DNA from 3 places in the Gordonia sp. SL306 genome. Region 1 is predicted to be linked to each of the others. Evidence: predicted binding sites of a transcription regulator. Region 1 holds the regulator's gene; each other region holds the start of a gene.
What was found. Region 1 encodes LexA, which represses DNA repair genes until DNA is damaged. Its sites were predicted from a motif close to CGAACANNTGTTCG; they were not measured.

Region 1 (6,826 bases):
GCGGCAGTGACCCACACAGCGCCACCCAGCTTGCGCCGCGCGCGTTCTCGACAACCAGGTCGACGAGGGCATGTGCCTCGGCGGGGGACAGCCCGAAGCCGGGTGCGTTGATCTTGGTGGTCGTGCCGTCGGGATCGGCGACCGTGACGTTGGAGCGGACGTCGCCGTCGATCGGCAGGGCGAGGTAGGGGAGACCGACCGTGTCGAGCGCGGTGAGCAGTGGGTCGCCGGTCCGCGCGGGCAGGACGGCAAGCGTCGACAGCCCTGCCTCGGACACCACCCGCGCGACGTTGACGCCCTTGCCGCCGGGTTCGGCACGCACCGACGTCGCGCGCTGCACCTCACCGCGGCGCAGCGGTGCGGCGAGCTCGAGGGTGCGGTCGAGGCTCGGATTGGCGGTGACGGTCAGGATCACCGGCGGTGTTGATGGTTGTGTCATGGGGGTCCTCTCGGTCACGCGATCACGACGTCGATCCCGCGTGCCGACAGGGCCGCGGAGGTGACCGGGTCGATCCCGGCGTCGGTGACCAGCACGTCGATATCTGCGAGATCGGCGAACGAGGACAGGTCCTCACGGTCGATCTTTGATGAATCAGAAAGCACCACAACGCGATTGGCAACCCTCACGATGGCCGCCTTGATGGCGGCCTCGTCCGGGTCGGGGGTGGAGAGTCCGTGTGACTCGGTGATCCCGTTCGCGCCGACGAAGGCCGTCGAGATACGCAGTCGTTCCAGTGCCGCCACCGTCTCGGAGCCCACCGTCGCCTGTGTGAGTCCGCGGACCCGGCCTCCGAGGACATGCAGGTCCGACGAGTTGTGGCCGGCCAGCGCGGCCGCGATCGGGATGCTGTGGGTGATCAGGGTCAGACGGCGGTCACGTGGCAGGGCGAGGGCGGCCTGGAAGGTGGTGGTGCCGGCGTCGAAGAACACGGAACCACCGTCCGGTGGGAGGAACCGGATCGCCGCACGGCCGATGGCGACCTTCTCATGCGTGTGGGTCATCTGGCGTTCGTCGATGCCGAGCTCGCCGATCACCGGCGTGGAACCCGGCCGAACCGCGCCGCCGTGTACCCGCTGAAGATGTCCTGCGCGCTCGAGGGTTGCGAGATCCCGACGCACCGTCTCACTGGTCACGTCGAACAGCGTGGCCAACGCGGTGACCGACGCGCGGCCATTGGCCCGCACCTGATCGGCGATCGCCTGCTGACGTTCTTCGGCGTACACGGATGTCCTCGTCTGTTGGAATCTGTGGATTTCAATGTTGCTATATCTGTGTTTACGCCTGTTTATGTTGACAAGTCAAGGTTTTCTTGTAACTTGAATCACATAACTTTCAGTTACGGGCCCATTCCACATGCGCTCCGCTGCTCGATACAGGCCAGTGAGTCCGGGACGGGATCGGTTCCCGGACCGACGGACAGATAGGACTTCGGTGACACAGACACAGGTTTTGCAGGGGACACCGGTGGTGGCCGGAAAGGCCTTCGGTCCGGCCATCTGGCCGGGCGCCCGCCCGGAATACGACCCGAGCGCAGAGGACGCCGTCGCCGAGGACGAGCGTGAGGTCGAGACCAAACGCTTCACCGACGCCGCGGCGGCGGTGGCGGGACGGCTCCGGGAGCGGGCCTCGCATGCCTCGGGCGCCGCGTCGGAGGTGCTCGTGGCGACCGCCGGCCTGGCCGAGGACCGCGGTTGGGTCGGTGCGGCGTCGGCGTTGATCGCCAAGGGCACCCCCGCGCCGGCTGCGGCCGTGGCGGCGACCGAACAGTTCGCCGCGATGTTCACCAAGCTCGGCGGACTGATGGCCGAGCGGGTCACCGATCTCAACGACGTCCGCGATCGGGTGGTCGCCGAGTTGCTCGGGATACCCGAGCCCGGCGTACCGGAACCGCCCGTGCCGTCGGTGCTGCTCGCCGACGATCTCGCCCCGGCGGACACCGCCGGGCTCGATCCGACGCTGATCACCGCGCTCGTCACGCGTCTCGGAGGTCCCACGAGTCACACCGCGATCATTGCCCGCCAGTTGGGGATTCCATGCGTGGTGGCAGTGGGTGAGCTCGCCACCGTGGCCGTCGGCACCACGGTGCTCGTCGACGGCACGGCGGGCACTCTGGAGGTCGAACCCGACGAGGCGAGGGCGCTGGCCGGCGTCGACGAGAGTCGTCGCAAGGCCGCCGCGGTGGCGTCGTGGACGGGACCCGGGACGACCGCGGACGGGCATCCGGTCTCGGTGCTCGCGAATGTCGCCGACGGAGCGTCGGCACGAAACGCATCCGGTCATCCCGTCGAGGGTGTCGGATTGTTCCGCACGGAGCTGGCGTTCCTCGAGCGGGCCGAGGCCCCGACGATCGCCGAGCAGACAACGTTGTACCGCGAGGTGATCGACGCATTCGCCGATCAGAAAGTGGTGATCCGGACGCTCGACGCCGGGTCGGACAAGCCGCTCAAATTCGTGACCCAGCTCAACGAGGCCAATCCGGCGCTGGGTGTGCGGGGCAATCGCATCGCGATCGACCATCCCGAGATCCGCGCGGCGCAGCTCGATGCGATCGCAGCCGCTGCTCAGGAGAGCGGAGCCACGCCATGGGTGATGGCCCCGATGATCGCATCGCCTTCCGAGGCAGCGGAATTCGCGGGCGAAGTGCGGCGCCGTGGATTGATCGCGGGGGTGATGGTCGAGGTGCCCGCCGCTGCGATCCTGGCTCCCGCGATCATGGCGGAGGTCGACTTCGTCTCGATCGGCACCAATGATCTGACGCAGTACACGATGGCCGCGGATCGGATGTCCGCCGAACTCGCCACACTGACGGATCCGTGGCAGCCTGCGGCGCTGGCACTGATCGACATGGTTGCCCGCGCCGGTCAGGCGGCGGGCAAACCGGTCGGAGTGTGCGGTGAGGCGGCCGCCGACCCGCTGCTGGCATGTGTACTCGTCGGCATGGGCGTCAGTTCATTGTCCGCGGCGCCCGCCGCGGCTGCGCCGGTCGGGGCTCGCCTCTCGGAGGTGACCCTCGACCAGTGCCGGTCAGCCGCGCAAGCAGTGCTGAAAACCGCCGATCCCGCGGAGGCCCGTGCGGTCGCGGCCGCGGCGCTCGGTGGCTGACTCTCGGCCGCCGATCCTCACACGCGCCGCATCACGGTGACGACCTTGCCGAGGATCGCGGCCTCGTCGCCCGGGATGGGATCGAAGAGGTCGTTGTGCGGCATCAGCCACACGTGACCGTCCTTGCGCTTGAACGTCTTCACGGTGGCCTCGCCGTCGATCATGGCCGCGACGATGTCGCCGTTGTCTGCGACGTTCTGCTGCCGGACCACGACCCAGTCGCCGTCGCAGATGGCGGCGTCGATCATCGACTCGCCGACGACGCGCAGCAGGAACAGCGATCCCTCTCCGACCAGTTCTCGAGGTAGCGGGAACACGTCCTCGACGGCCTGCTCGGCCAGGATCGGTCCGCCTGCGGCGATCCGCCCGAGCACGGGCACGAACGTCGGTGTGGGCAATTCCTGACCGTCGGCCAGTCCGGCCGCCGCGCCGCCGGGCGGGGTGTGGTCGCCGTCCTGGATGTTGACCGCGCGCGGCCGGTTGTGGTCGCGCTTGAGCAATCCCTTGCGTTCCAGGGTGCGGAGTTGATGCGCCACCGACGACGTGGACGTCAGTCCGACGGCGTCGCCGATCTCGCGGATGCTGGGCGGGTAGCCACGCTCTCGCACGGACTGACGGATGAACTCCAGGACCCCGCGCTGCCGGGCGGTGAGAGCCGCCTCGGCGACCTCGGGTTCGGCGACGACGGGTGCCGGCTCCGACGAGTCGTCGGGGGCGTCTGCGGTCTCGTGGATCCCGCGGGTGGCTCCACGCCGCCCGCCGGCCTTGTCGCTCATCGCTGAGTCCTTCCTGTCGGCTGTTGCATCGTCGGCTGCCGCCGGAACCGGGTTCGCCTCGCAAAATCGCTGGTCGATCGGTTGTCTCACGGCCGAGGTTAACCGAACCTGCCGACAGGTTCAAACATTTGTTCGACGCGTGTCGAGACTTTGTCGGCGCAGCGTGCTACAAATCGAACATGCGTTCCATCGAACATGTGATCGAGGGAACGGTCGATTCGGATCCCAGGAGGACACGATGAGCACAGCCACCTTGACCCGCGAGACGTCCGTCCGCGAGACACCCGCGCGCCACGTGCCGAGCAGTGGCACCCTGACCCGCGAGACACCGGCGCTGGCGCCGCGACGGCCGGTCACCTCCGGCGTCGGTTCGCGTCCGAGGCGCGGCGCGAGGGTCGAGCCGACCCGTCCGGCCGACCGTCGTCCGGACGGTCGATACAACGCGGGCACGACGATCGTCGGCACCCGGTGTGCGGCACCGGCAGATGAGCGGCGGGTCTACGCACGACGTCGTGCGGCCGCGCTTGCCGTGCTGGTCGGGGGAGCGCTGGCCGCGCTCGTCTGGGTCGTCGCGATCGTCGGGTCGAACTACGCCGCGTCCGTCGCCCCGCAGCCGGTGGGCACCGAGGTGGTGCACGTCCGGCAGGGCGACACCCTGAGCTCGATCGCCGATCGGGTGGCGCCGGATCTGCCGCGCCAGTCGGTCATCGATCAGATCGTCGAGCGCAACGCCTTGGCCTCCTCGGGACTCCGGGTCGGTCAGGCACTGATCGCGCCCGCATACCGCTGAGCAACGGACGGTATTCTCATGGCACAGGTTCCAGCCGGAAACCGGCACGGCGTAGCGAGCATCCGGTGCGCCGGAGTGTCCCGAGACGTGCGTGAGGACAACATGCGCTGCCCGTTTTGTAAGAACGAAGACACCAAGGTCATCGACTCGCGTGTCGCCGATGAAGGGCAGGCGATCCGACGGCGCCGTTCGTGTGCGGAGTGTGGTCGCCGGTTCTCGACGGTGGAGAGCGCCGTGCTGTCGGTGGCGAAACGCAACGGGGTCACCGAACCGTTCAGCCGCGAGAAGGTGATGCGCGGAGTTCGTCGGGCCTGCCAGGGGCGTGCCGTGGCCGAAGACGCCCTCGCCCAGCTCGCGCAGCAGGTCGAGGATGCGGTGCGCGCATCCGGATCGGCCGAGATCCCCAGCAACGAGGTGGGATTGGCGATCCTCAAACCGTTGCGTGAGCTCGACGAGGTGGCCTATCTCCGATTTGCGTCGGTGTACCGCTCGTTCGACTCGCTCGAGGACTTCCAGCGCGAGATCGACGACCTGCAGGGCGACCTGACGCACGAGAAGACAGTGGACGCTGCGGGGCCGACCGTCTCCGAATGACGGCGTCGGAGCGGTGCGCTCAATGGAACACGTCCAGTGCGCGCATCGCCCGCTTCTCGGAGATCGGATAGGCGGTACCGAGTCGCTGCGAGAAGAGACCGACCCGGAGTTCCTCGACCATCCAATGGGCATACTCGTTGAAGGCATCGCGCCGGCCGACGGGGAGCTGCGCGACTCGCTGATTCCAGTGTGCGATCACCCGGTCGACCGCGGCGAGGGCATCGCGATCGCGGGTCGTTGATCCCATGAGATCGGCCAATCGATTCTCCGCCGCCTGGAGATAGCGAGGGATCTCGGTGAGATGTCTGCGTGGGGTCGCGGCCACGAATCCGTCGAAGACGAGGTTCTCCAGTTGCTCGGCCACGTCGTCGGCAGCGACGGACCCGCTGTCCTGGTCGATCTCCGATCGGAGGGGGGCGAGATGCCGGAGAATGTCCGTGGCGAGCGCGAAATACTCAGGGGCCGCGTCGGTCACAGTCGTTCTGAGGTCATCGCGGAGCCGCGCGAACTGGCCGGGCGTCCGGATGACGGTGAGGTCTCGGGTGGCCACGGCGTCACGGACCGCGCGCCGGGTGCAATCGGCCGGCAGATCGTCGGGTCGTCGATACGGGCTCTGACTCAGCGCCAGCCGTCCGGCCGGGTCGAGGGTTCCGGTGATCTTCTTGGGGAGCGTCGGGATCGTCGTCTCCAACAACACGATCACCGCGTCGGTCAGCTTGCGGTCGCGTTCGGCCGCGGTGACGGACTCGGTCCGCGTGACACCGGTTGCCCGTCCAGCGTCGTCCCGCACGACGTCGAGTCCCGGATAGCGGGTGATCGTCTGGCCGGCAACCGTTGTGGTGGTGGTGTCGGGTAGATCGCCGATGCCATCGTCGGTCCAGGAGGTGTGGACGGCGCGGGGACGTGAGGTGTCGTCGTGCCCGGCGAAACCCTTCTTCAGGTCGGCCAGTGACTTGCCACTCGCGACCACCGTCCCGGCGCGGTCGGTGACGGCGAAGTTCATCGTCAGATGGGCAGGGACGCGATCGAGGGAGAAGTCACCCGGGGACACGGTCATGCCGGTGATCGAGGTGAGCTCGCGGGACAGACCGGTCACCAGTGGCTCCGACCGGGGTGTCAATCGCGAGACCGCGAGGTCGGCGAAACGCTGGGCGGGTGCCATCGACTTGCGCAGGGCCTTGGGCAGTGATTTGACGAGCTCGGTGGCGAGTTCGGAGCGCAGGCCCGGGACCGACCAGTCGAAGCCTGCGGGTCGTACGTGATCGAGTAGCGGCCGGGGGATCACGACGGTGACCCCGTCGTCGGGAGCTCCTGGCTCGAACCGGTAGCGCAGTTCCAGGCGGGTCTCGCCCTGCTGCCAGGCTCCGGGAAAGTCGGTGTCGGCCACCGTGACATCGGCCGCCACATCCTCCGGCTTCAGATCGAGCAGGTCCGGATGCTCTCGGCGCGTCTTCTTCCACCAGGTGTCGAAATGCCGCGCCGACACGACGTCGGCGCCGACCCGGGCATCGTAGAACTCGAAGAGCTGTTGCTCGCTGATCACCAGATCGCGACGACGCGCGC
Region 2 (6,826 bases), 2.3 Mb from region 1:
GTCCCGACCGGGCCGATTTCCGGGAGTACCTGCGGTACACGCGCAGTGGCGGAGTCGCGCGCAACGAGTTCGGTCTGCATATGTTGCCTGCGGCAGCGCCTTTCGGCGGTGTGGGCAACAGTGGGATGGGGGCCTACCATGGCAAGGCGGGGTTCGACACGTTCAGTCACCGCCGCACCGTCGTCGGCTCGGATCTTCCGTTCAGTGTGACCACGTCCAGCGCGGTCCAGCCGTTCAGCCGCGCAGCGCGGGCGATCGCCGCCATCACGATCCGGAGCGCGCGCCGCCGCACGCGGCGCAGACTCGGTGGTGACGGTCGGCTCGTGTCCGCTTCGGTACCAACCACATCCGACCTGAGGTGACCTCATGAGTATTCCTTTGCTGCTGGAAATGGCGGTCTCGACCGACCCGGAACGGATCGCCATCGCATCAGACGACGTGCGGGTGACTGTGGCCGACATCGACCGTATGAGTGCCCGAGGTGCGGACCGGATTGCCGCTACCGGGGCGGGGCACGTCGTGTATGTCGGAACCGGTGGGGTTCTGTTGCCACTCCTGATCTTTGCCTCGGCGCGCGCCGGTCTCGCGTTCACGCCGCTGAACTACCGCCTCGGCGAATCGGCGTTGCGCGAGCTCATCGGAAGGTTGCCCGATCCGATGGTGATCGCGGACTCCGAGTACGTCGGTGTGGTCGAGGGTGCAGGCATACACACCGTCGATTCCGCCGACTTCCTGGCGTCGACCGAGACGCCGCCACTCGAAGATCCACTGCCCGAGTTCGATGGCTACCGCGGCGGCGTTGCCATAGATCCCGAGACGGTGGCGGTGGTGCTGTTCACCTCGGGGACGACGTCTCGCCCGAAGGCTGTCGAGCTCACCCACGGGAATCTGACCAACTATGTCATGGGCACAGTCGATTTCGCTTCGGCGGACCCTGGCGACGCGGTGTTGATCTGTGTTCCGCCCTATCACATAGCGGGCGTGGGTGCGGCGCTCACCAACCTCTTCGCGGGACGCCGGATGGTCTATCAGCGCCAATTCGAGCCGGGCGCATGGGTGCGGCTGGTGGAAGAGGAGCGCATCACGACGGCGACCGTGGTCCCGACGATGCTCGACCGGATCGTCGCCGTCATCGAGGCCGAGGAGGCCAAGCTGCCTTCTCTGCGCAACCTCGCGTATGGCGGGGCCAAGGTCCCGCTGCCGTTGGTGCGCCGGACACTGGAACTGCTGCCGCACGTCGGTCTCGTGAATGCCTACGGCCTGACCGAAACCAGTTCCACCATAACGGTTCTCACACCGGATGATCATCGAGACGCCCTCGGAACCGACGAACCGGCCATCGCACGGCGGCTGGGATCGGTGGGGCGTCCGGTGCCCGGGGTCGAACTGCAGATCCGCGATGAGTCCGGAGACGTGGTGCCCGTCGGCGAGACCGGTGAGCTGTTCATCCGGGGCCCGCAGGTATCCGGGAAGTACTCCGACATCGGGTCCGTGCTGGACGGAGACGGATGGTTTCCGACGAAGGACGTCGCGAGCTTCGATGCGGATGGCTACCTGTACATCGGCGGCCGTTCCGACGACACGATCATCCGTGGTGGGGAGAACATCGCGCCGGCCGAAGTGGAGGATGTGCTGGTGGAGCACCCGCAGGTCCGGTCGGTGGCCGTGATCGGTGTGGACGACGTCGAGTGGGGTCAGGCGATGGTCGCCGTCGTGGTGCCGAGGGCCGGCGCCGATCCGGATCCCGAAGAGCTGCGGGCTTTTGTCCGCGATCGACTGCGTGGCTCCCGGACGCCTGATCGAGTGGTGTTCCGCGACGATCTGCCGACCACTCCGACAGGGAAACTTCTGCGGCGCGTTCTGGTTGCGGAACTTCGCCCGGTGCGGGCCGAATAGCAAAGGAGCAGGTGATGATCAAGAGTGGTAGTCGGATGGCGAGCCAGGTGTGCGACACCCAGGTCGTCGTGATCAGCCCGGCGGATTCGCTGGACGATCTACGGTGCGGCGGGGTCGCGATGGTGGAAGTGGGTGCTCCGACGGCTGATGGTGTCTCTCTCGATGATCGGTTCGCGGGCGGAACGGTGCTCGGCAAGCGTTACGTCGACGAGGGAGGTGCCGAGGTCCTGGTGACGAAGGCGGGTGCCGGTGCATTGTCGGTGGGCGATGCGGCTCTCGTGTTCAAGGAGTCGAAAGCGTTGCCGGCCAGTGACTGATGTCGACCCGGGCTCGTTGGGGGCATCCGCGGGCGAGTAGCCGGCCGAGGCGGTGCTCGGCGATCGACCGGTTGTCGCGAACCGGCGGTGTGCTCGGCTCGACCGAGCTGTGGGCAGGGGGCATCGCCTCTTCGCGTACGTAACGATGGAAGAGTTCGCCGATGTTGTGCACGCGATTGACGCGCGCAGGTGGAGGTGGGCCGGTGCCGTCGGTGTTGAGTGTCCATTCGGCCTGTCCGGCGTCGGGCCCTTCTCGGATGATGCGGGTGGTCCATTGCCCGGGTTTGGGGCCGACCATTCGGTTGTGCCGGGGGCATGCCGGTGCGAGTTGGTTGATGTCGGTGTGTCCGCCGTCGGCCCAATCTCGTTCGGCGTGATGGATTTCCACCTGTGTGAACGGTTGGCTGCAGCTGGGGCACGAGCAGCCGCTCCCGCCGGGCTGGGCGAAGAGCATGAATCGCTGTGCCTGGTTGGCGAATCTCTTGGCGGTGCCGAGGTAGAGCGATTGTGCGGTGTGGTCGGCGAACACGGCCAGATGCATTTGGGCGCGGGCCGCCAGCTCGACGACGTCGCTGATCGGCAAACGGGCACCGGTGGCGGTGTGTCCGACGCCTGCGAGGTCGCGGAGTTCGGATTCGGTGATCTTGACGATCAGGTGCGGTGGCAGGCCGCGGTGGCTGGTGCCGAGGGCCCCGCCGTCCAGAGCTGTCTCGAGCAGGGCCTTGAGTGCATCGTGGTTGCGTTGCGCTGGTGTCCTGTTGTCGCGCTGGGCAGCTTCTTTGAGCGTTGTCGGGTCGGCACTGTCCTTCATCCCGGCAGGCGATCGGTCGTCGTCGGGGTTGTTCATTCCCGGTTCCGCCCAGGCCGCGAGTACGACGTCGAACATGGCGCGGGTTGTGGGGTCGAGGCTGCCGCGGAGTTTGCTCATGGACTGGGCGTCCTGCTTGCCGAGGCTCAATCCGCGCTGCCTCTTGCGGTCGCGGTCGTCGGTGAGGGTGCCGTTCGGGTCCAGGTGAGCGAGCAGACGCGCGCCCAGGTCGGTGAGTTCGCCCGGAGTGTGTTCGCGGGCCAGATCGGCGAACATGGCCTCGGCCGCGTCCTTCTCGTCGACGGGTATAGCCGCGGGAATGCGGTCGAGTGTCTCCAGGACTGCCTGGACGTGAGCGGGACCGATGGCGCCCTCGGCCAGTGCTTGCGCGGTGTTCGGGCAGCGCGGTGGCAGGAGTTCGCCGACGATCGAATACATCCGGCCCACCGCCTCCATCTGCTTCATCCGGCGCCGGGGATCGCTGATGCGCAGCCGGTAGGACATGAAATCGGCCAGCGACCGGTAGCCGGACTTGCGGTGTGCGTCACGGTCGGAGACGTCCAACACCCGACGGTGTCCGATCCAGCTCATCCGCCGAGCGGCGCGTTCGTGAGACTCTGCGGCAGCGACGATTTCGGTGTCGGTTGCGGCGGTGGTCTCGAGTTGGTCGATCTCGTCCAGTAACTCGTGCAGCTGACGGTAGCGCGCAGTCACAGCGGATTCCACGTCGTACGCCATCGCGCTGCACCCCCCGGAAGCATCGAATCGAACGTATGTTCGAAGTCTAATGCATGGTCTGCCGCTGCGCAAGCCCGTTTCGAGAGCGATCTGAAGAACTTCGGGAGCCCATTGTTCATCTCGCAGTATCGCCCAAACGGCCGATCTGACCGAGACTCTCGCCGCGCCCGTCGACCCAGTCCGCTTCGCCGTCGGCGAGCCGCGGCGTGCAGAATCCGCCGCCGTCTGCCCACGGCCAGGCGACGTGAGCCCGGGCCACCTCATCCTGGACGACATTTGCCAGGTATCGGGCAATCTCGTTCTCGGTGCTGTCGAGCGGCGCCGCTTCGCAGGTGCCCAGTCCTTGGGCGGGTTGCCCCTCGCTCGTGACCGAACTCAGCACGGCCACATAGCCGCTGTGGTCGTCGTACTCGCCGATCCAGTCGATGCGTTCGATCCGGCCGGCGTATTGGCGGGCGCGCAGGTCGTGACCGACCCGATGTAGTGCCACTTCCCACTCTGCAGGGAGGTCGATCCCCGGCACCTCGACACCGGCGTGGGGCGTCCAGACTGCCGTCAGGACCTGCTCGTACCCCCGCTGCCCCAGAGACTTCGCCATCGCGCCAACCTAACTCCACGCGGCAGCCAGAGCCACCCGTGTCTACGGCTGGTGGGGGAGCAGGAGAATCATCAGGTCGTTCGCCCGGGAGAGTATGGTCCCGTCTCGTCGATCATCTCGGCCTCGACGAAGGCCTTCCGTCCGTCCAGACGCGAGACGCGTCCGCGTGCCTCGAGCGGTCGATGGATGGGAGTGACGCCTCGGTGGTCGACGTGGAGGAAGGCGGTTCGACTCAGCGGACGTTCCCCTGCGACCACGGTCTGATCGTCCATCACGAGACCGACCGGGTAGCCGATGCCGTCCCAGATGTCCGTAACCTCCGGGTGGCACGAGATGCGGTTCGAGAGTCTCGGACGTCGGCCTCGATCTGCTCGGCGGCGAGATCCCGTGCGGTGTCGTCGGCTTGGGCGGCGCGGGCGAGGTCCTGCATCCTGCGCATCGCCGCGACGAACCGGGTGATCGCAGGCGTTGCCGGCACGGAGTCCGGCAAGACGAAAGCGCGGGACGGGTCCGGGTCAGTGGTCGCCAGGACGTCGTCGACCCTCACGGCCGACCCCAGGCCGACGACAACTCATCCGTGGTCGTTACTGTGCACAACATCCGTAAGGTGTTGCGGATCATGGCTTCACCATATTCGGGCGGCACGCCGGCAACCGCGTCGCGCGGGAGCACGACCCGATACGACGCGTTGACCGCGTCCATCACGAGGTTCGGGATCGCGACGTTCAGTGAGACGCCGACGGCGACGATGGTCGTGATCCCCAGATTGCGCAGCACTGCGTCGAGGTCGGTGCCGCCCATCGGGCCGAGGCCGTGGAGACGCGTGAGGACCACATCGGATGGCTCCGGTCCGAGTTCGGGCACCAAGGAGGCTCCCGGGCTGCCCGGTGCGATCGACACCTGGCTGCGGCCGACCTCGAACAGCTTGGCGTTGTGGTTGGAGCCGAGCCCGTCGCCGCGTCTGGCGACCAGGCAGTGCACGACGGGCACGTCGACATCGCGGGCCACCTTGAGGAGCCTGCCGATGTTGGGCAGCGCCTCGCGGCGCGCCTCGTCGGCCAGGGCCTTCAGACCGGCATCCGGACCGACGACCGCACCCTGGCATTCCTGGGTGACGATCGCGGTATGGCGTGGGTCGACGAGTTCCGCCAGCGTCGCGCTCATACGCTCGCGTGCGTGTCGACCGGTGGCACGTCGTAAAACTGGGTCGCCCACCGCCGCATCGCCATGTACGGTTTCGCGTCGATGCGCGCGAGTGGCGGCCGCTCCACGTACTTCTGGTAGCGCCAGATCCCGAGATCCTCGAAGACGGTCACGAGGAAACGGTTCTCGACCTTCCGCTGGACGTCCTCGGGCGGGATGTCGGACTCGTCGTCGCCACGCTTCGGCCACCAGATCGAATAGAAGAGATCCGAGTGGCCGTCGTCGACGGGGGTGCACGCGAAGATGAGCCGGTGATTCTGAGCGCCCTCGAAGGCGCTCATCGCGTAGCCGAGCCCCGAGAAGTGGCTGTGGATGCGCAACGACATCTTGTCGGGATCATCGCTGTCCGCGTCCGGCCAGCCCGTGAGGAAGCGCCACTCGTTGTCGACGGCCTCCCATTCCAGGCACACCGGGGTGACGCTCGCGCCGTGCACATAGCGGAAGTGTGAACTGTCCGGCCCGTTCTCCGCGACGATCTGCGGGTGCACCGGCTCTCGCTCGGCACGACGCGAGAACTCGGGATAGATCCGGTAGTACTCCTCAGGTCCGGCCGTGATCTCTGGGAACTTGGCGAAGATGTCGGGTAGGTCCCACTGCGGTGGTTTACCTTCGGGCTGGTACCACATGAAGACGATGCCGTACTGCTCGCGGACCGGATAGACCTGGAGCTTCAGGACCTTGTTGGGCCGGTCGGGCTCGTACGGGATGTAGCGGTTGGAGCCGTCGGGGCCCCACCGCCAGCCGTGGAACGGACACTCGACGCAGTCGCCGACCACCTTGCCGCCGTGTCCGAGATGAGCGCCGAGGTGCTTGCAGTGGCCGGTCATCACGTGGAGCTCACCCGAGTCGTCGCGGTACGCGACGAGGTCTTCCCCGAAGTAGTGCAGCGGTTTCGTCTCTCCCGCGGGGAACTCCGGTGACCAGCCGATCACGAACCACCCGGTGACCTTCCAGGTGAACGGAACCTCCATCGTCGCCTCCACTCGCTCACTGTGTGTCCGCCAATGTGACGCGGGCTGCCATCGCAGTGATTACTGTTGACGTTACAGTAATACATCGTACCGACATCGGGGAGGAGTTTGCCGTGCGCGCAGTTGTCGCCCGGGGTGGCATGGTCGGGGTCGAAGTGGTCGACGATCCAGTGCCCGGTCCAGGGCAGGTTCTGGTCGCGCCGCTCGCCTGCGGGATCTGCGGATCGGACCTGCATCTGGTGTCGTCGCAGGCCGAGATGCCGGATCTGGTACCGCCGATCGTCCTCGGCCACGA
Region 3 (6,826 bases), 1.8 Mb from region 1:
TCCATCCACAACATGTGTGCCTGGATGGTCGATCATTATGGCACCGACGATCAGCGTGCCCACTGGGTTCCACGTCTCGCGTCGATGGAAGCGGTGGCCAGCTACTGCCTCACCGAGCCCGGCGCGGGCTCGGATGCGGCGGCGTTGTCCACCAGGGCGGTCCGATCCGGCGACGACTACGTCCTCACCGGCGTCAAGCAGTTCATCTCCGGTGCTGGTACCAGCGACGTCTACGTGCTGATGGCCCGCACCGGCGACAGCGGCGCCCGTGGGATCTCCACCTTCCTCGTCGAAAAGGACGCTCCGGGACTGAGTTTCGGTGCGCAGGAGCGCAAGATGGGCTGGCACGCCCAGCCCACCGCGCAGGTCATCCTCGACGAGGTCCGGGTGCCTGCCGCCAACCTCCTCGGCGGTGAGGAAGGCATCGGTTTCGGGATCGCGATGAACGGCCTCAACGGCGGTCGGCTCAACATCGCGGCGTCCTCTCTGGGCGGTGCGCAGGCGGCGTTCGACCGTGCCGCGACCTATGTCGCATCGCGGAAGGCATTCGGAGGTGCGCTGATCGACGAGCCGACCATCCGGTTCACCCTCGCCGACATGGCCACCTCCCTGCAGGCCTCGCGATTGATGCTGTGGCAGGCAGCGGCTGCCCTCGATGCCGGCGCACCCGACAAGGTGGAGCAGTGCGCGATGGCCAAACGATTCGTCACCGACAGTTGCTTCACGGTGGCCGATCAGGCGCTGCAACTCCACGGCGGATACGGCTATCTCACCGAATACGGTCTGGAGAAGATCGTCCGGGATCTGCGTGTGCACCGGATACTGGAGGGCACGAACGAGATCATGCGCGTCGTGGTCGGACGGTCGATCGCCGCGCGCTATCGCGAGAACTGAACTGATTCACCAGCACAACCGAATTCACATTGGGAGATTCGACAATGACGACGATCGCCTTTCTGGGACTGGGCAACATGGGTGGGCCGATGGCGGCGAACCTGGTGACGGCCGGACACACCGTGCACGGGTTCGATCCGGTGCCGGAGGCGGTGAAGACTGCGCAGGGGAACGGTGTCGAGACCTTCCCGACGGCGGTCGAGGCCGTGGCGGCAGCCGAAGTGGTGATCACGATGCTCCCGAGCGGGCCGATCGTGAAGAAGTGCTACGCCGACATCCTGCCCGCGGCGCCGACCGGCGCGCTCTTCATCGACAGCTCCACCATCTCGGTCGATGACGCGCGGGAGATCAACGAGCAGGCCGCCGAGCACGGCTTCGCCCAACTCGACGCCCCGGTGTCCGGCGGGGTGAAGGGTGCGGTCGCGGGCACGCTCGCCTTCATGGTCGGCGGTGCGGACGACGCGTTCATCGCCGCGCGCTCGACGCTGGACCCGATGGCGGGCAAGGTGATCCACTGTGGCAGCGCCGGCGCGGGCCAGGCCGCGAAGGTGTGCAACAACATGGTGCTCGCCGTTCAGCAGATCGCGGTCGGTGAAGCGTTCGTGCTCGCCGAAAAGCTCGGACTCTCCGACCAGGCGCTCTACGACGTGATCACCGGTGCCACCGGCAACTGCTGGGCGGTCCAGACCAACTGTCCGGTTCCCGGTCCGGTCCCGACCTCGCCGTCGAACAACGATTTCAAGCCCGGCTTTGCGACGGCACTGATGAACAAGGATCTGGGTCTGGCGATGGATGCGGTGGCCAGCACCGGGTCCCGGGCGCCACTCGGTACCCATGCCGCCCAGCTGTACAAGGCATTTGCCGAACAGCACGCCGGCCTGGACTTCAGCGCGATCATCACGTCGCTGCACTGAACCAGCAACCCGCGCAATGACGTTTCTGACGTGAGGCGAGGCTCAGAAGTCCCCGGCGTCTCGCCGAAGCGACTGAATCGCCGTCACCATCGCGGCCATCTCGTCGTCGCTCATCCCGACGTCGCCGAACACCTCGGTGTTGAGCGTGGCCGTCGCGTCCTCGACGGTCGAGCGGCCGAGGTCGGTGATCTCCACCAGAGTCGTGCGTCCATCGGTCGGATGAGGCACGCGGCGGACCAGCTTGGCCTCCTCGAGGCGCCGGATCGCGTGGGTGACGCTGGTGACATGGACTTGCAGCCGGTCACTCGCCTTGGTGATCGGCAAAGCGCCCTGCCGGGAGAATGCCAGCAGCCGTAGCAATTCGAAACGGGAGAAGCTCAGATCGTAGGGGCGTAACGCCGATTCGACGCGGGCCAGCAGGATCTGGTGGGCACGCATGACCGAGGTGACCGCGACCATCCCGTCGGCGACGTCGCCCCAGCCGGCATCGGACCAGTTCTGACGCGCCTCGGCGATCGGATCGAAACGCATGCTGCGGCCTGCCATGCAGATCACCTTAGCGATCGCATCAGTCGTCGGTGGCCTCGCGGCGTTTGCGGTTGCGTTCGCGTTCTTGTTGTCTGCGGGCGTGCTTGGCCGCCACCCGGCTCTGCGAGCGGGTGGGCGGTGATGGCTGCGGTCCCGGCGTGGATAACGGTGGTGCTTGCGATGGCGCGGTGAATCGGATGCGGCGCAGTCCAGGGAACAGGATGTCGAGGTGTTCGGGGACGCCGGAGATGATCAGTCCTTCCGGGGTGGTGAGTTCGGTGCGCAATCTGCCGGTGTGGTCGCGGTACTGGTCGTCGACCCAGTTGCCGAAGGTTTTGAGCAGGTGCCCGAAGCGGTCTTTGGCGTTGAGGTTGTCGGGGGTGGTCTGCCCGCCGAACGCGGGGAAGTGGTGATCGTATTCGGCGACGTGGTCGACGTCGGCGTCGAAGGACGAGGTGGTGTTGCCGGGGATGACGCTGTAGCCATCGCGAATCCGTACGAAGGTGTCCAGGGCGGCCGACGGCCGATACGGGTCGGACGTCAGATGTGCGGGCAGCGTGAATGAGCCGTCCGGGTTCTGGGGTGTGCCCGGCGGGACGAGCCGTTTGATGACGGCGTCGGGGCGCGCGGCGAGATCGCGGACGTGCTCGTCGGAGACCACCCCGTGCCCGGCGACATAGCCGGCATGGTCGGCGGTGCCGTTGAGGGTGGCTTCGTCGCAGACGACGTGGATGACGACCGTGGAGTCGACCGGCGGGATGGTGGCGGGTTCGGGGATCTGGGCGCCGCATTGCGACGTACCGCATTGGCATTCGAAGGGGGTACCCGACAACAGGGCGAACATGGCATCCGACGCGCGTTGCTGTCGGGTGCGGCCATCGCACTCGCACACCGCGGCGGCCAGGGCTTTCACTGCGGCTGCGGCGATGCGTGCGTTCTCGGCCGCCATGGTCGCGGTCAGTGTGGCCGTGCCATCTTTCCCGGCGTGCACCCACATGCCGCGCGCGTCGAGGGCGCGGCGGCGTTGTTCGCGTACGGCGTCGGGATCATGCCGGAATACGATCCGGTCGACCATGTCCTGCAGGCGTTCGCGTGACCATGCTCCTTGATGGAGGTCGAGGGCGGCCGCGATCTCACCGTCGATGAGGGTCGCGTGGTCGTGGCCGTCGATCAGGTCGGTGCGGGAGATGATCGTCGCGACCAGTTCGGCCGAGATACGTCCGTCACGGAGACGTTCGGCGATCAGGGGTAGCCGGTCGCGCAACGCGAGGGCTTGGTTGATGACTTTTTCGGCGGCTTGCTGGGTGATGCTCAACGCCACCGCGATCCGGGCGGCGCAGTCGGCGAAACCATCCTTGAGGAACAACGCGTGCGGATCGGGAGTGTTGCCGACGATCCGGGAATGCAGCTCGGCCGCGGTGCGGTAGCGCTGCCACGCCAGAAACGACTGGCCGCGTTGCAGTGCGACGAACGAGCCCACGAGGTCGTTGGTGTCGGCGTCGGGGATCTCGTCGGCACCGACATCGCCGGTGAACAGCGGTGCGAGGTCGGGCCATGGTGAGGCGACACCCCACCACGACGACAACGACCACGCCGGACCCGACACCGAGGACACCCTTTCGCACGAAGAGATCAGGGAACACCAGGACCGTTCCCACATATCTCTTCGAAAACCAGCCCCAACAACGGAGGCCGACCTCGGATTCATCATCAACCGATCCTGCTGACAACCAATCTAAGGCACGACACCGACAAGATTCGGCTCAGCCGCGATCGACGTGAATCCGATCGGCAGCGGAATGTGATTGCCGGGTTGGCAAACCAGAGAATCTCAGTCGGTGACCTGAGGCAGGAGATATCTCCCTGCAAATGTATTCGACATCCCCACAATGTGATTCGAGTGAAGATCTCGCTCGACGAGCCGGGACTTCCTCGCTTCCGGAGGCTCCTCTCAGCCCTACTCGTCGGCCGATTGCGTCGGCTTGTGCTCCATCAGCATCTCGATGGCGCCCACGATGGTGTCGACCAGTCCGGTGACCGTGTGAGCGCCGAGTTCGCCGCGTGTCTCGTCGGACCGCATCATGATGACCGACTCGACGAGCCGGAAGGGCAACAGTCCGCGAGTGTCGGACACGTCGGCCAGGGCCGCGGTGGCGAGCGCTTCGTATGCGGCCGACAATTCCTGGCGGGCGGCGCGGAACTCGCCGAACCTCACGTCGGCCAGCTCGGGCAACAAATAGAGTGCGCCGAGGTTCCACCGCGCTGCCGCAAGCTGCGTGACGTCGTAGCGGGCGAGATCGAGCAGGCGTTGCAGCGGTTCCCCCTCGGACGTCAGGAGCTCACGCGCCTGCTCGAGTGAGGGATCGACGGTGGTCGCGAGCAGAGCGGCCAGGATGTCGTCCTTGGTCTTGAAATAGTGATATAGCGATGCCTGCCGGACTCCGACGGCGTCGGCGATCATCCGCGTCGACGTCCCGGTGTACCCGTGGCGGGTGAACAGCTCGGCTGCGGCGTCGAGGATCTCGTCGCGGGCGGTCTCGCCCCGGCGTTTCGGCTTGACGAGCCGTGGCCGTCCCGGGCTCGCGGCCGTGCGCGATGAAGCCGGAGGCGTCGCCATCTCGTCCCCGTTCGTGTTGTTGGTCGGTCGACAGAATCACCCTAGTGCACCGTTACCGCCCGTGCCGACGCGCTGACCTGGGGTGGTGTTACACAGACGTAGCGTGCGTTTTCCGGTTCGAAACATTTCTGTCATTCGACAGAAATCGCCGAACGGTTATCTGTCACTCGACAGATAAAAGCTCACCGTGGAGCTCCCGACCCTCAGCAGAGAGGCGAACGATCATGACCTCCACCGCCATCACCCCTCCGGCCGAGCCGCCGACATCGTCGGGCGGCGATGCCGATGATCTGTCCGAGTTCGGCTATGACCAACAGTTGCACCGATCTCTCGGCACGTTCGCGTCGTTCGCCGCCGGCTTCTCCTTCGTGTCGATCCTCACCACGATCTTTCAGCTGTTCGGCCTGGGCTTCGGGTTCGGCGGGCCGGCGTTCTTCTGGACGTGGCCCATCGTCTACGCAGGTCAGTTCCTGGTTGCGCTCTGCTTCGCGGAGATCGCCGCGCGCTACCCGATCTCGGGCGCCATCTACCAGTGGTCGCGGCGAATGGGCGGAGAGGTGATCGGCTGGTTCGGCGGCTGGTTCATGATGATCGCCCAGGTCGTCACGGCCTCGGCCGCGGCCATTGCACTGCAGGTGGTCCTGCCGTCGGTGTGGAGCGGGTTCCAGATCATCGGCGACGACCCGACCCTGACCAGTACCAGCGGTGCCGCCAACGCGGTGCTGCTCGGTTCGATCCTGCTCGTCATCGTCACGGCCATCAACTGCGTCGGCATCTCCTGGATGAGCCGCATCAACAACATCGGCGTCACCTGCGAGCTCGTCGGCGTCGTCGCGGTGGTCCTCGCGCTGTTCACCCACGCCAAGCGCGGGCCTGACGTCGTCTTCGACACCGGCATCCCCGGCCAGCAACCCGGCTACATCTGGGCGTTCATCGTCTCGGGCCTCATGGCCGCCTACGTCATGGTCGGCTTCGGCTCGGCCGGTGAACTCGCCGAGGAGACCAGGAACCCGCGGCGGGTCGCTCCCCGAACGATCCGTCTCGCCCTGACGGTCTCCGCGATCGGTGGCGGACTGATGCTGCTCGGTGCACTCATGGCGGCGCCCACCCTCGACGACGAACTCGCCACCGGCGGTCTGCCCTACGTTCTCGACTCGGTTCTCGGCAGCTTCTGGGGCAAGGTCCTGCTGTGCGATGTCGCCGTCGCCATCTTCATCTGCACCCTGGCGATCCAGACGGCGTGCTCGCGGCTGATGTTCTCGATGGCTCGCGACGGACGGCTCCCGTTCTCCAAGACGCTGTCCCACGTGAACGAACGCACCGGCACCCCGATCGCACCGTCGATCCTGATCGGACTGCTCTGCATCGGCATCCTCGTGGTCAACGTCGGCAACTCGGCGATCTTCGCGACCCTTGCCAGCGTCTGCATCATCCTCATCTACCTGGCCTACCTCGCCGTCACCGCGCCGATGCTGTACCGCCGATTCCAGGGCTGGCCGAAGGGCGGCGTCGCGGTGGATGCCGAGGGCAAGAAGCTGTTCTCGATGGGTCGTCTCGGTATCGTCGTGAACCTCCTCGCGGTCCTCTACGGCGCGTTCATGGTGGTCAATCTGTCCTGGCCGCGGGCCGAGGTGTTCGATCCGGCGGGGGAGATGCCGATCCTGCGCTGGGCGGGTCCGATCTGCATCGCGATCACCGTGCTCGTCGGCATCGCCTGCTTCCCGCGGGGCAAGGAACATCCCAAGCCGGTCACCGTCGGCGCGTAGTCGCCCGCCCTTCGTGGCTCGCTTCGCTCACACCTCAGGGACCGGGCTCCGGAACCCCGCCACGTCCCTCGATCCCTGAGGAGCGAGCTTGCGAGCGTCTCGAAGGG

Region 2: the regulator LexA is predicted to act here: its motif matches at 3,788-3,801, upstream of OVA31_RS07465 (HNH endonuclease signature motif containing protein).
Region 3: the regulator LexA is predicted to act here: its motif matches at 3,992-4,005, upstream of OVA31_RS05290 (DUF222 domain-containing protein).

The regions. Positions count from the first base shown of each region.
Region 1 covers NZ_CP113063.1:4,744,068-4,750,893, forward strand. Annotated here, with positions in the region: gene OVA31_RS21735 (1-phosphofructokinase family hexose kinase) at 1-415, opposite strand, end outside; gene OVA31_RS21740 (DeoR/GlpR family DNA-binding transcription regulator) at 454-1,224, opposite strand; gene OVA31_RS21745 (putative PEP-binding protein) at 1,433-3,103, shown strand; gene lexA (transcriptional repressor LexA) at 3,121-3,879, opposite strand; gene OVA31_RS21755 (LysM peptidoglycan-binding domain-containing protein) at 4,118-4,669, shown strand; gene nrdR (transcriptional regulator NrdR) at 4,772-5,263, shown strand; gene hrpA (ATP-dependent RNA helicase HrpA) at 5,283-6,826, opposite strand, start outside.
Region 2 covers NZ_CP113063.1:1,642,754-1,649,579, reverse strand. Annotated here, with positions in the region: gene OVA31_RS07480 (coniferyl aldehyde dehydrogenase) at 1-362, shown strand, start outside; gene OVA31_RS07475 (class I adenylate-forming enzyme family protein) at 367-1,896, shown strand; gene OVA31_RS07470 (hypothetical protein) at 1,911-2,213, shown strand; gene OVA31_RS07465 (HNH endonuclease signature motif containing protein) at 2,179-3,759, opposite strand; gene OVA31_RS07460 (hypothetical protein) at 3,875-4,357, opposite strand; gene OVA31_RS07455 (hypothetical protein) at 4,629-4,904, opposite strand; gene OVA31_RS07450 (cysteine hydrolase) at 4,901-5,521, opposite strand; gene OVA31_RS07445 (Rieske 2Fe-2S domain-containing protein) at 5,518-6,531, opposite strand; gene OVA31_RS07440 (zinc-binding dehydrogenase) at 6,645-6,826, shown strand, end outside.
Region 3 covers NZ_CP113063.1:1,183,089-1,189,914, reverse strand. Annotated here, with positions in the region: gene OVA31_RS05305 (acyl-CoA dehydrogenase family protein) at 1-894, shown strand, start outside; gene mmsB (3-hydroxyisobutyrate dehydrogenase) at 939-1,808, shown strand; gene OVA31_RS05295 (MarR family winged helix-turn-helix transcriptional regulator) at 1,851-2,354, opposite strand; gene OVA31_RS05290 (DUF222 domain-containing protein) at 2,377-3,942, opposite strand; gene OVA31_RS05285 (TetR/AcrR family transcriptional regulator) at 4,294-4,953, opposite strand; gene OVA31_RS05280 (amino acid permease) at 5,178-6,719, shown strand.